2 regions of the Streptomyces sp. MCA2 genome follow, and region 1 is predicted to be linked to the other one. Evidence: riboswitches for the same ligand, from Rfam matches in the RefSeq annotation. Region 1 holds a riboswitch; the other holds the start of a gene.
What was found. Region 1 has a riboswitch for cobalamin ahead of cobN (cobaltochelatase subunit CobN). Riboswitches for the same ligand answer to the same signal wherever they lie in the genome.
Positions count from the first base shown of each region.

Region 1 (5,290 bases):
TGCCGCGGCATCACACGGGCCCGGGAGAGCGCTGACCAGGACGGCATCCCGCCCCGGCCGGGGCGGCGCGGCCCCTGCGTCAGTCCTCCCCCTCCAGCTCCCCTTCGGTCTCCAGGAACGCCTGGCGCAGCGCCGCCAGCGTCTCCGCGTCCGGCTTCTCCCACATGCCGCGGGACTCGGCCTCCAGGAGGCGCTCGGCGATGCCGTGCAGCGCCCAGGGGTTGGCCTGCTGGAGGAAGTCGCGGTTCTCGGGGTCGAGCACGTAGGTCTGGGCGAGCTTGTCGTACATCCAGTCGGCGACCACGCCCGTGGTGGCGTCGTAGCCGAACAAGTAGTCCACGGTCGCGGCGAGTTCGAAGGCGCCCTTGTAGCCGTGGCGGCGCATCGCCTCGATCCAGCGGGGGTTGACCACCCGGGCGCGGAAGACCCGGGAGGTCTCCTCGACGAGGGTGCGGGTGCGGACCGTCTCGGGACGGGTGGAGTCGCCGATGTACGCCTCGGGGGCCTTGCCCTTGAGCGCCTTGACCGTGGCGACCATGCCACCGTGGTACTGGAAGTAGTCGTCGGAGTCCGCGATGTCGTGCTCGCGGGTGTCGGTGTTCTTGGCGGCGACCGCGATGCGCTTGTAGGCGGTCTCCATCTCGTCCCGGGCCGGGCGGCCCTCCAGACCGCGGCCGTAGGCGTAGCCGCCCCAGACGGTGTAGACCTCGGCGAGGTCGGCGTCGGTGCGCCAGTCGCGGGAGTCGATCAGCTGGAGCAGACCCGCGCCGTACGTCCCCGGGCGAGAGCCGAAGATGCGGGTGGTGGCGCGCCGCTCGTCGCCGTGCTCGGCCAGGTCGGCCTGGGAGTGGGCGCGCACGAAGTTGGACTCCGCGGGCTCGTCCAGGCCGGCGACCAGCCGTACGGCGTCGTCGAGCAGGCCGATGACGTGCGGGAACGCGTCCCGGAAGAAGCCCGAGATGCGCAGCGTGACGTCGACACGGGGGCGGCCGAGCTCGGCGAGCGGGATCGGCTCCAGTCCGTTGACCCGGCGCGAGGCGTCGTCCCATACGGGGCGGACGCCCAGCAGGGCGAGGGCCTCTGCCACGTCGTCGCCGCTGGTCCGCATCGCGCTCGTGCCCCACAGGGACAGCCCGACCGACTGCGGCCAGTCGCCGTTGTCGGAGCGGTAGCGCTCCAGGAGCGAGTCGGCGAGGGCCTGACCGGTCTCCCAGGCCAGACGGGAGGGAACGGCCTTGGGGTCGACGGAGTAGAAGTTACGGCCCGTCGGCAGAACGTTGACCAGGCCACGGAGCGGGGATCCCGAGGGGCCCGCCGGGACGAAGCCGCCGTTCAGCGCGTGCACGGCGTGGTCGATCTCGTCGGTGGTGGCGGCGAGGCGCGGGACGACCTGGCGGGCGGCGAAGTCGAGGATGTCGGCGACCGCGGACGAGTGCCCCTCGGCGACAGCGGACACCGCCGCCGGGTCCCAGTCCGCGTCCTCCATCGCCTGGACCAGGCCGCGGGCGGTGGCCTCGGCCTCGTCGGCCGTCGTACGGGTCGCGGCGGACTCGTCGAGACCGAGTGCCTCGCGCAGACCGGGCAGGGCGGACGTACCGCCCCAGATCTGGCGGGCGCGGAGGATGGACAGGACGAGGTTGACGCGGGCCTCACCGGCCGGGGCGCCGCCCAGGACATGCAGACCGTCGCGGATCTGGGCGTCCTTGACCTCGCACAGCCAGCCGTCGACGTGCAGCAGGAAGTCGTCGAAGCCGTCGTCGTCCGGGCGGGCCTCCAGGCCCAGGTCGTGGTCGAGCTTGGCGGCCTGGATCAGCGTCCAGATCTGGGCGCGGATCGCGGGCAGCTTGGCCGGGTCCATGGCGGAGATCGCCGCATACTCGTCGAGCAGCTGCTCCAGGCGCGCGATGTCGCCGTAGGACTCGGCGCGGGCCATCGGCGGCACGAGGTGGTCGACGAGGGTGGCGTGCACCCGGCGCTTGGCCTGGGTGCCCTCGCCGGGGTCGTTGACCAGGAAGGGGTAGACGAGCGGGAGGTCACCGAGGGCGGCGTCCGGGCCGCAGGCCGCGGACAGGCCCGCGTTCTTGCCGGGCAGCCACTCCAGGTTGCCGTGCTTGCCCAGGTGGACCATGGCGTCCGCGCCAAAACCGCCGTCGTCCGCGGAGGCCGCGATCCAGCGGTACGCCGCCAAGTAGTGGTGCGAGGGCGGCAGATCGGGGTCGTGGTAGATCGCGATCGGGTTCTCGCCGAAGCCGCGCGGCGGCTGGATGAGGATGAGGAGATTGCCGCGGCGCAGGGCGGCCAGCACGATGTCGCCGTCGGGGTTGCTGCTGCGGTCGACGAACATCTCGCCGGGCGGCGGCCCCCAGTGCTCCTCGACGGAGTCCCGGAGCTCCTGCGGGAGCGTGGCGTACCAGCGCTTGTAGTCGGCGGCCGGGATACGGACGGGGTTACGGGCGAGCTGCTCCTCGGTGAGCCACTCCTGGTCGTGGCCGCCGGCCTCGATGAGGGCGTAGATCAGCTCGTCACCGTCGCCGGACACCAGGCCGGGAACCTCTTCGGTGCCGAAGTCGTAGCCGTCGGCCTGAAGGCGGCGCAGCAGGGCGACGGCACTGGCCGGGGTGTCCAGGCCGACCGCGTTGCCGATCCGGGAGTGCTTGGTCGGGTACGCGGACAGCACCAGCGCGAGGCGCTTCTCGGCGGCCGGGATGTGCCGCAGCCGGGCGTGCCGGACGGCGATGCCGGCGACCCGGGCGGCGCGCTCGGGGTCGGCGACGTACATCGGCAGACCGTCCTCGTCGACCTCCTTGAAGGAGAACGGGACGGTGATCAGCCGGCCGTCGAACTCGGGGACCGCGATCTGCGAGGCGGCGTCCAGCGGCGACAGCCCCTCGTCGTTCTCCTCCCAGGCGCTGCGCGGCCCGGTCAGGCACAGGGCCTGGAGGATCGGTACGTCGAGGGCGGCCAGCGCGCCCGCGTCCCAGGACTCGTCGTCGCCGCCGGCGGAGGCCTCGGCGGGCTTGGTGCCGCCCGCGGCGAGAACCGTGGTGACCAGGGCGTCGGCGGCCCGCAGCTCCTCGATCAGCTCCGGCTCGGGGGCGCGGAGGGAGGCGACGAACAGGGGCCGGGCGCGGCCGCCCGCCGCCTCGATCTGCTCGCACAGGGTCCGTACGAAGCCGGTGTTGCCGCTCATGTGGTGGGCGCGGTAGTAGAGCACGGCGACCAGCGGGCCGGTCTCGTTGCGGGCTTCCCACTCCAGCGGGCCCCAGGACGGCGCCGGGGCCGGCGGGTCGAAGCCGTGGCCGGTCAGCAGCACCGTGTCGGAGAGGAAGCGGGCGAGCTGGTCGAGGTTGGCGGGCCCGCCGTGCGCGAGGTAGGCGTGCGCCTCGGCCGCGATGCCGACCGGGACCGTCGACTGCTCCATGAGCTGGGCGTCGGGGGCCTGTTCACCGGTGAGCACGACGACCGGCCGGTGCTGGTCCTCGGCGAGCAGCACCTCCAGGCCCTCCTCCCAGGCACGGATGCCGCCGAGGAGGCGTACGACGACGAGGTCACAGCCCTCCAGCAGCGCGGGCAGTTCGGCGACATCGAGCCGGGCGGGGTTGGCGAGCCGGTACGGCACGGGACCCGTGGCCGCGCGGGCGCTGAGCAGGTCGGTGTCGGAGGTCGACAGCAGCAGAAGCATGCGAGCGCAGGCCTTCCTCGGGGTGTCCGCGCCCCGGGTGGTCGTAAGGACGGCGGGAGTTCCTGGCTCGCCCGGCGGTTTCCGGGTTCACAGTGGCGGGACCGCGCCGGATTCTCACCGGGCTTCCTCCCTAGGGCCGTAGGACCCTGCGCCGTCGCTGGCGTCGGTGGGCCAGCCGACCCACCGACCTGCATAGTAAGGGCTGTGGACGGCCGAGGTAAGCGGGCCTCCGGGCAGGCCGGACCGGTGCGGGGGCGCGCACGCCGCGGGCCGGGCGCCTGGCCGGATCCGGCCCGGATCGGCGCCCGCCCCCGTGGGTATGCTCGCGGCCATGCCGCCCTCCCCCTCGACACGGCCCCAGGCCGCCGCACCGCCGCTGCGCGACCGCGGTGACGCCTGCCCGGGAGCGCTGCGGCTGCACCGGGCCGCCGACGGCCATCTCGCCCGAATCCGGCTGCCCGCCGGAGATCTGACGGTTCGTCAGGCTGCTGCCCTGGCCGATGCCGCGGACCTGCTCGGCGACGGCCATCTCTCCCTCACCTCCCGCGGCAACGTCGAGCTCCGCGGCCTCGCGGAGGGCTGCGGCGGCCGGCTCGCCGCGCTGCTGCGCGACGCCGGCCTGCTGCCCTCCGAACGCCATGAACGCATCCGCAACATCCTCGCTTCCCCGCTGGCCGGACTGGACCGCCACACCCCTTCTGACGTGCGACGGTGGGCCCGTGAGCTGGACGCGCTGCTCTGTGCGAGCGAGTCCGCGACCGCCCTCTCGGGCCGTTTCCTGTTCGTGCTGGACGACGGGCGGGGCGATGTGGCGGCGCTCGGCGGAGATGTGAGCTTGCTCGCAGAAGCAGAAGCAGACGCAGAACCGGGAGCGGCCGGGGACCGGTCCGGCCCGGCGGGCGGCGCCCTGCTGCGGGTCGGCGACGATCCGGCGGCGCTGCGGATCGCAGGACCGGACGCTCCGCGTGCCGCGCTCGCCGCCGCCGAGGCCTTCCTGACCGCCGCCGCGGCGAGCGGCAGCGGCGCCTGGCGGGTCCGCGAACTCCCCGACGGACACGGCCTGACGGCCCGGGACGTGGCGGCGGCACTGCGGTCGGCGGGCATCCGGGCCGCTTTTGTGCCCGAGGCTCCCGCACCCGGCACCCGCACCTCCCCGCCGTACGCGGACTCCGCCGCCCCCGGCATCGTCGAGGGCCCCGACGACGACCGCGCGCTCTCGGTCCTGGCGCCGCTGGGCCGGCTGTCGGTGACCCAATGGCGGCTGCTGACCGCGATCGCCGCCGGCGACGGCTCGGGGGCGCTGCGCCTCACCCCGTGGCGCGGCGTCGTCCTGCCCGGACTGCCGGCCGCCGCGGCACCCCGCCGGCTGGCGGAGCTGACCACCGCCGGACTGATCACCGACCCGGCCTCTCCCTGGCACCGGCTCGGCGCCTGTACGGGCCGCCCCGGCTGCGCCAAGTCCCTCACCGACGTACGCGCCGACGCGACGGCCGCGCTCGCCGCCGGCGCGGCCGTCCCGGACGGACTGCCCACCGGCCCCGCCCCCGAGGGCCTCCCCGTGTACTGGTCCGGCTGCGCACGCCGCTGCGGTCACCCGCACGGCACCTG
Region 1 is NZ_JAMJFM010000001.1:332,423-337,712, reverse strand. It holds gene cobN (cobaltochelatase subunit CobN) at 80-3,682, opposite strand; cobalamin riboswitch at 3,720-3,847, opposite strand; gene cobG (precorrin-3B synthase) at 4,014-5,290, shown strand, end outside.

Region 2 (5,290 bases), on a different contig from region 1:
GTCGACGGAACCGGCGGCGTCGGTGTCGGGCCGCAGCGAACACAGCAGTTCGGTGCTGCCCGCGTACTGGCTGCCCGGGGCGGCGAGCCGCTCCTCGGCGTGCCGGGCGAGGGTGAGGTCGGGCGCGCCCGTTGCGGTGCCCGAGCCGTCGTGGGCGAGGTAGAGGCCGAGGGTGTGCAGCAGACCGGTGCCGGACAGCACGGGGCTCGGCCGCAGGAGCTTGAGGTCGTGGTGGGTGCTGTCGGTTCCGGCGAGCAGCTCCTGCCAGGAGGCGCCGGCCGGTTCGACGTCGTCCAGCCGCCGGCGCGCCGGGATGCCGACGACCAGGGGGGTGTAGGCGACCGGGGCGGCGTAGTGCAGGGTCGCGGGGGAGCCCGTGGCGGGCATGCCGCGGCGGGCCTCGTAGTAGTCGGCGGTGGATTCCGGGATCCAGATGTCGGGCTGCGGTCCCGGCCGGTGGAGGGGGTCGATGCCCTGGTCGCCCGGCCGCTCCTTGCCGGTGCCGTGTGCCTCGCCCTGCCAGCGGTCGGCGGCCGCGAAGCCCTGGTCGACCTGGTCCTTGGCGGCGGAGTACACGGTGATCTGGGCGCGCCGGCAGCCGTCGGGGAGGTCGCCCTCGCCGCTGAGGGGCCGGGTGTTGGCCTGGGACATCTCGTAGTCGAAGGCCGCCTGGCGCAGCGCGGGTTCGGCCTCGGGGGCGGTGAGCAGCCGCAGTTCGAGGGCGGGCGGGCAGGGCGCCGCGCCGTCCGCGAGCTGGAGCAGCACGACGCCCGTGGTGGCCGGGACGAAGATGATCGCCAGGATCAGCAGGAGTCTGGGCCAGTGCCGGAAGTACGACTTCAGCCAGCGGCGTAAGCGGATCCGCAGCGGGGTCGGCGGGCGGTCCTCGGGAGTGGCGAAGGACAGGATGACGTCGTCGACGGTGTTCTGCTTCGCCGAGCGCGGCTCCCAGACATCGCCCATCGGCGTCCGTTCACCGGCCAGTTGCTCGCGCAGTGCCCGGACGAGGTCCTCGAAGGTGACGAACCGCTTGCCGGGGATGCCCCGTTCCAGGGTCTGCACCAGGGCGCGGGTGAAGACGCTGCCCCCGGTGGGCTCCTCGCCGCTGAAGATACGGCGGTTGGGCTGCGCGGCCATCAGCAGCGAGGTGGGGTTGCGGCAGGAGTGGAAGGCCTCGCTCGCGTTGCCGGCGTAACAGCACTCCAGGACGATCACGATCCGGTCGGCCCGCGCGTTGTCCAGATAGGACAGCACGGTGTCCTGCCAGGAGACGGTCTTGTGACGCCGTTCCGAGGCGCCGACCATCAGTTGCAGATTGCCGCCGTCGCGGCCCACCCGGCCGTGGCCGGAGAAGTACACCAGCAGCAGCCCGCGCGCCTCCTGGACGACGGTGTCCAGCGCCTGTTCCACCTCCCAGGGCTCCTGAGGCCGGCAGGTGACGACCTCGCCCTTGGTGAACAGATCGGTGCCGGGGGCGAGCAGGGCCCGCTCCAGTTCCCGGGCGTTGTCCTTCACCGCGGGGAGCGGGCGCAGCGTGCGGTAGTCGTCGACACAGATCAGCAGCGCCCGGTTGACCTTGCCCCGTGCGTCGTATTCGGACATCCGGCTCAGTCCCCGGCGGTGCGGCCGCTCCCGTCTGCCGGGCTGCCGGGATCGGGGTGTTCGGGGGCCACGGCGCCCGGGCCCGCGTCGCCGAGCGCGCGCAGGTCCCCGTCGCCGCTCCCGACCGCGACGGTGGGCCGCTCGCCGGTGTCGCGTTCCTCCCGGCGCCGTCGCAGCCACTCCTGAAGGGCGATGGTGAGACTTTTGGTCATCTCGGCGGCGACGGCGCCGACGATGACCAGGATCAGGTCGTCGACGCCGACGGCCATGTCACCGGGGCCGTCGTCGCTCTCGTCCTGCGGCCGCGGGCGCAGCAGCCAGTCGTGGCGGCTCCGGTCCAGCCACGGTTCGCGCTCCAGCCACGCCTTGAGGTCCTCGATGTCCTGGTCAGGATTGTTCGTGCCCGTGATCCTGATACGGATCTCGTGGCGGTCAGCGCTCTGCGGCATCCCCCGGCCCCCTTCCGGCGGCCCCGTCGCCGCCGTGCACCAGATAGTGACGTGAGATCAGGGGCGGGGGCAACCGTCTGTGACGTGGCTGCCACGCTGTGGCGTGCGCCACAGCCCGTGCCACAGGACAGCGTCGCAGGTCAAGGGTGAGTTGACGGGCATTCGCGGGGCGTGGTGGACTGCCGGAGCCATTCGGCGACAGATGAGGAAGTCCGGTGAGAATCCGGCGCGGTCCCGCCACTGTCACCGGGGAGCGTTCCTCCAACGAAGGCCACGGTCCGCCTCGCGTACGTCCGATGACGTACACCGGGACTGGAAGGCCGGAGGACTCGCCGATCCGGGGAGCCAGGAGACTCTTGTCGCCGTCACGTCGAGCCAGGGCGCGGACCCTGAGTGAGGACATACCGCCATGCCCGGCCGCCCTGCCAGATCTCCACTGCCCGCTGCCGCAGGGGCCCTTCGAGGCATGACGGACGTCTGATCCGATGCGCGGCGAACACGCGGGATATGTGTGTGGCGCGGCCCTCGGCTTTCTCGCCGACCTGATCGCGGCGGACCCCCGGCGCGGCCATCCGGTGGCCGCCTTCGGCCGGGCCGCGGGCGCCGTCGAGCGCCGGCTGTGGCGCGATCACCGCGGATACGGGGCGGCGCATGCCGTGGTGTGTGCGGGCGGTGCCGCCGCCGGCGCCGCGCTGCTCCAGCGTGCCGTGCAGGGCGCTGCCGTTTCCCCGTCCCCCCTCCGCAACGGCGCCCGGGTCGCACTGACCGCGGCGACGGTCTGGGCCGTGCTGGGCGGCACCTCGCTCGGCCGGGAGGCGCGGGCCGTCGGCGGGGCGCTGACGGCGGGTGATCTGGACGTGGCACGGGAGCGGCTGCCGCATCTGTGCGGGCGCGATCCGCAGGCGCTGGACGGGCCGCAGATGGCCCGCGCGGTGGTGGAGTCGGTCGCCGAGAACACCTCCGACGCGGTGGTGGGCGCCCTCGTCTGGGGCGCGCTGGGCGGGGTGCCCGGCCTGGTGGCGTTCCGGGCGGTGAACACCCTGGACGCGATGGTGGGGCACAAGTCGCCGCGCCACCTCCGCTTCGGCTGGGCCTCGGCCCGGCTCGACGATCTCGCCGGCTGGCCCGGCTCCCGGCTGACCGCCGCACTGACCGTGCTCGCGGGCCCCGACCGGCGCGGTGCGCTGCGGGCCTGGCGGGCGGACGGCGGCGCGCACCCGAGCCCCAACGCGGGCCCGGTGGAGGCGTCGTTCGCGGGCGCGCTGGGCGTACGGCTGGGCGGCACGCTGGCGTACGGCGGGCGGGTGGAACACCGTCCGGTGCTCAACGAGGGGGCGCCGCCGGTCGCGGTGGCCGACATCGAACGGGCGGTGCGGCTCTCGCGCCGGGTGAGCGCGCTGGCGCTGGTGACGACGGTGGCCGCGCGGCCGGCGTTCGGCGCCGTGCGGCGGGCCCTGCTGCGTACGGCCCGCCCGTCCGCAGGTGCAGTGACGCGCAGGGCCGCGGGTGCGGTGGCGCGTACGGTTCACGACAGCCGGGGTCCCGGCGCATGAGGAGGACCCGGTGAACGGGCGGTTCAAGGCATCCGGAGGGGCCGTCGGCGGTGGCCTGTTGGTGGCCGGTACGACGTCCGACGCCGGCAAGAGCGTGGTGACGGCGGGCATCTGCCGCTGGCTGGCCCGGCAGGGCGTCCGGGTAGCGCCGTTCAAGGCGCAGAACATGTCGCTGAACTCGTTCGTCACGCGCGAGGGCGCGGAGATCGGACGGGCCCAGGCGATGCAGGCCGCCGCGGCGCGGGTGGAGCCGACCGCGCTGATGAATCCCGTACTGCTCAAGCCCGGCAGCGACCGCAGCAGCCAGGTGGTGCTGCTGGGGAAGCCGGTGGGTGAGCTCAGCGCGCGGGGGTACTTCGGGGAGGCCGGGGGGTCGTCCGCCGGGAAGGCGCTGTATGCCGGGCGCCGGGAGGAGTTGCTCGGCACGGTCACCGACTGCCTCCAGGAGCTGCGGCGGACGTACGACGCGGTGATCTGCGAGGGCGCCGGCAGCCCCGCCGAGATCAATCTGCGGCGTACCGACATCGTGAACATGGGCCTGGCGCGGGCCGCCCGTATTCCGGTGATGGTGGTCGGTGACATCGACCGTGGCGGGGTGTTCGCCTCCTTCTTCGGCACCACCGCGCTGCTGTCCAAGGAGGACCAGGCGCTGGTCGCCGGGTATCTGGTCAACAAGTTCCGGGGCGATGTGACGCTGCTGGAGCCGGGACTGGAGATGCTGCGCGGCCTCACCGGACGGCAGACGCTGGGGGTGCTGCCCTTCTCCCACGGTCTCGGCATCGACGAGGAGGACGGCCTGAGGGTGTCGCTGCGGGGCGCGGTGCGTGAGAGCGTGGTGACGCCGCCGCACGGCGCGGAGGTGCTGCGGGTGGCGGTCGCCGCCGTACCGCTGATGTCGAACTTCACGGACGTGGACGCGCTGGCCGCGGAACCGGGCGTGGTGGTGCGGTTCGTGGACCGGGCCGAGGAACTGGCCGACGCGGACCTGGTGGTGCTGCCGGGGACCCGGGGCACGGTCCGGGCGCTGGAGTGGCTGCGTGAGCGCGGGCTGGCGGACGCGGTCGCCCGGCGGGCCGCCGAGGGCCGCCCGGTGCTGGGCATCTGCGGCGGGTACCAGATGCTGGGCGAGCGCATCGAGGACGACATCGAGTCAAAGGCCGGCACGGTCGACGGGCTGGGGCTGCTGCCCGTACGGGTGCGGTTCGCGGCGGAGAAGACCCTGGCGCGGCCGGTCGGCGAGGCGCTGGGCGAGCCGGTGGCGGGCTACGAGATCCACCACGGGGTCGCCGAAGTGACCGGCGGGGACGAGGAGTTCATCTCCGACGGCCGGGGACGCGGCCTGGACGGCTGCCGGGCCGGCTCCGTATGGGGCACGCACTGGCACGGCTCGCTGGAGAGCGACAGCTTCCGGCGGGCCTTCCTGCGGCGGGTCGCGGCGGACGCGGGCCGGGCGTTCGTGCCCGCCCCCGACACCAGCTTCGCCACCCTGCGCGAGGAGCAGCTGGACCGGCTGGGCGATCTGATCGAGGAGCACGCGGACACCGCCGCGCTGCTCCGGCTGATCGAGGAAGGGGTTCCGGAGGGGCTGCCGTTCGTGCCTCCGGGAGCGCCATGACGGGTACGCAACGGAGGACCGCGACGGACGCAGAAGACGCAGCAGAGCAGCCGGCCGACGACCAGGAGGAC
Region 2 is NZ_JAMJFM010000048.1:8,059-13,348, forward strand. It holds gene M8I34_RS31135 (caspase family protein) at 1-1,602, opposite strand, end outside; gene M8I34_RS31140 (hypothetical protein) at 1,608-2,051, opposite strand; cobalamin riboswitch at 2,254-2,407, shown strand; gene M8I34_RS31145 (cobalamin biosynthesis protein) at 2,537-3,604, shown strand; gene M8I34_RS31150 (cobyric acid synthase) at 3,615-5,219, shown strand.
Region 2: another riboswitch for cobalamin. It lies ahead of M8I34_RS31145 (cobalamin biosynthesis protein); the one in region 1 lies ahead of cobN (cobaltochelatase subunit CobN).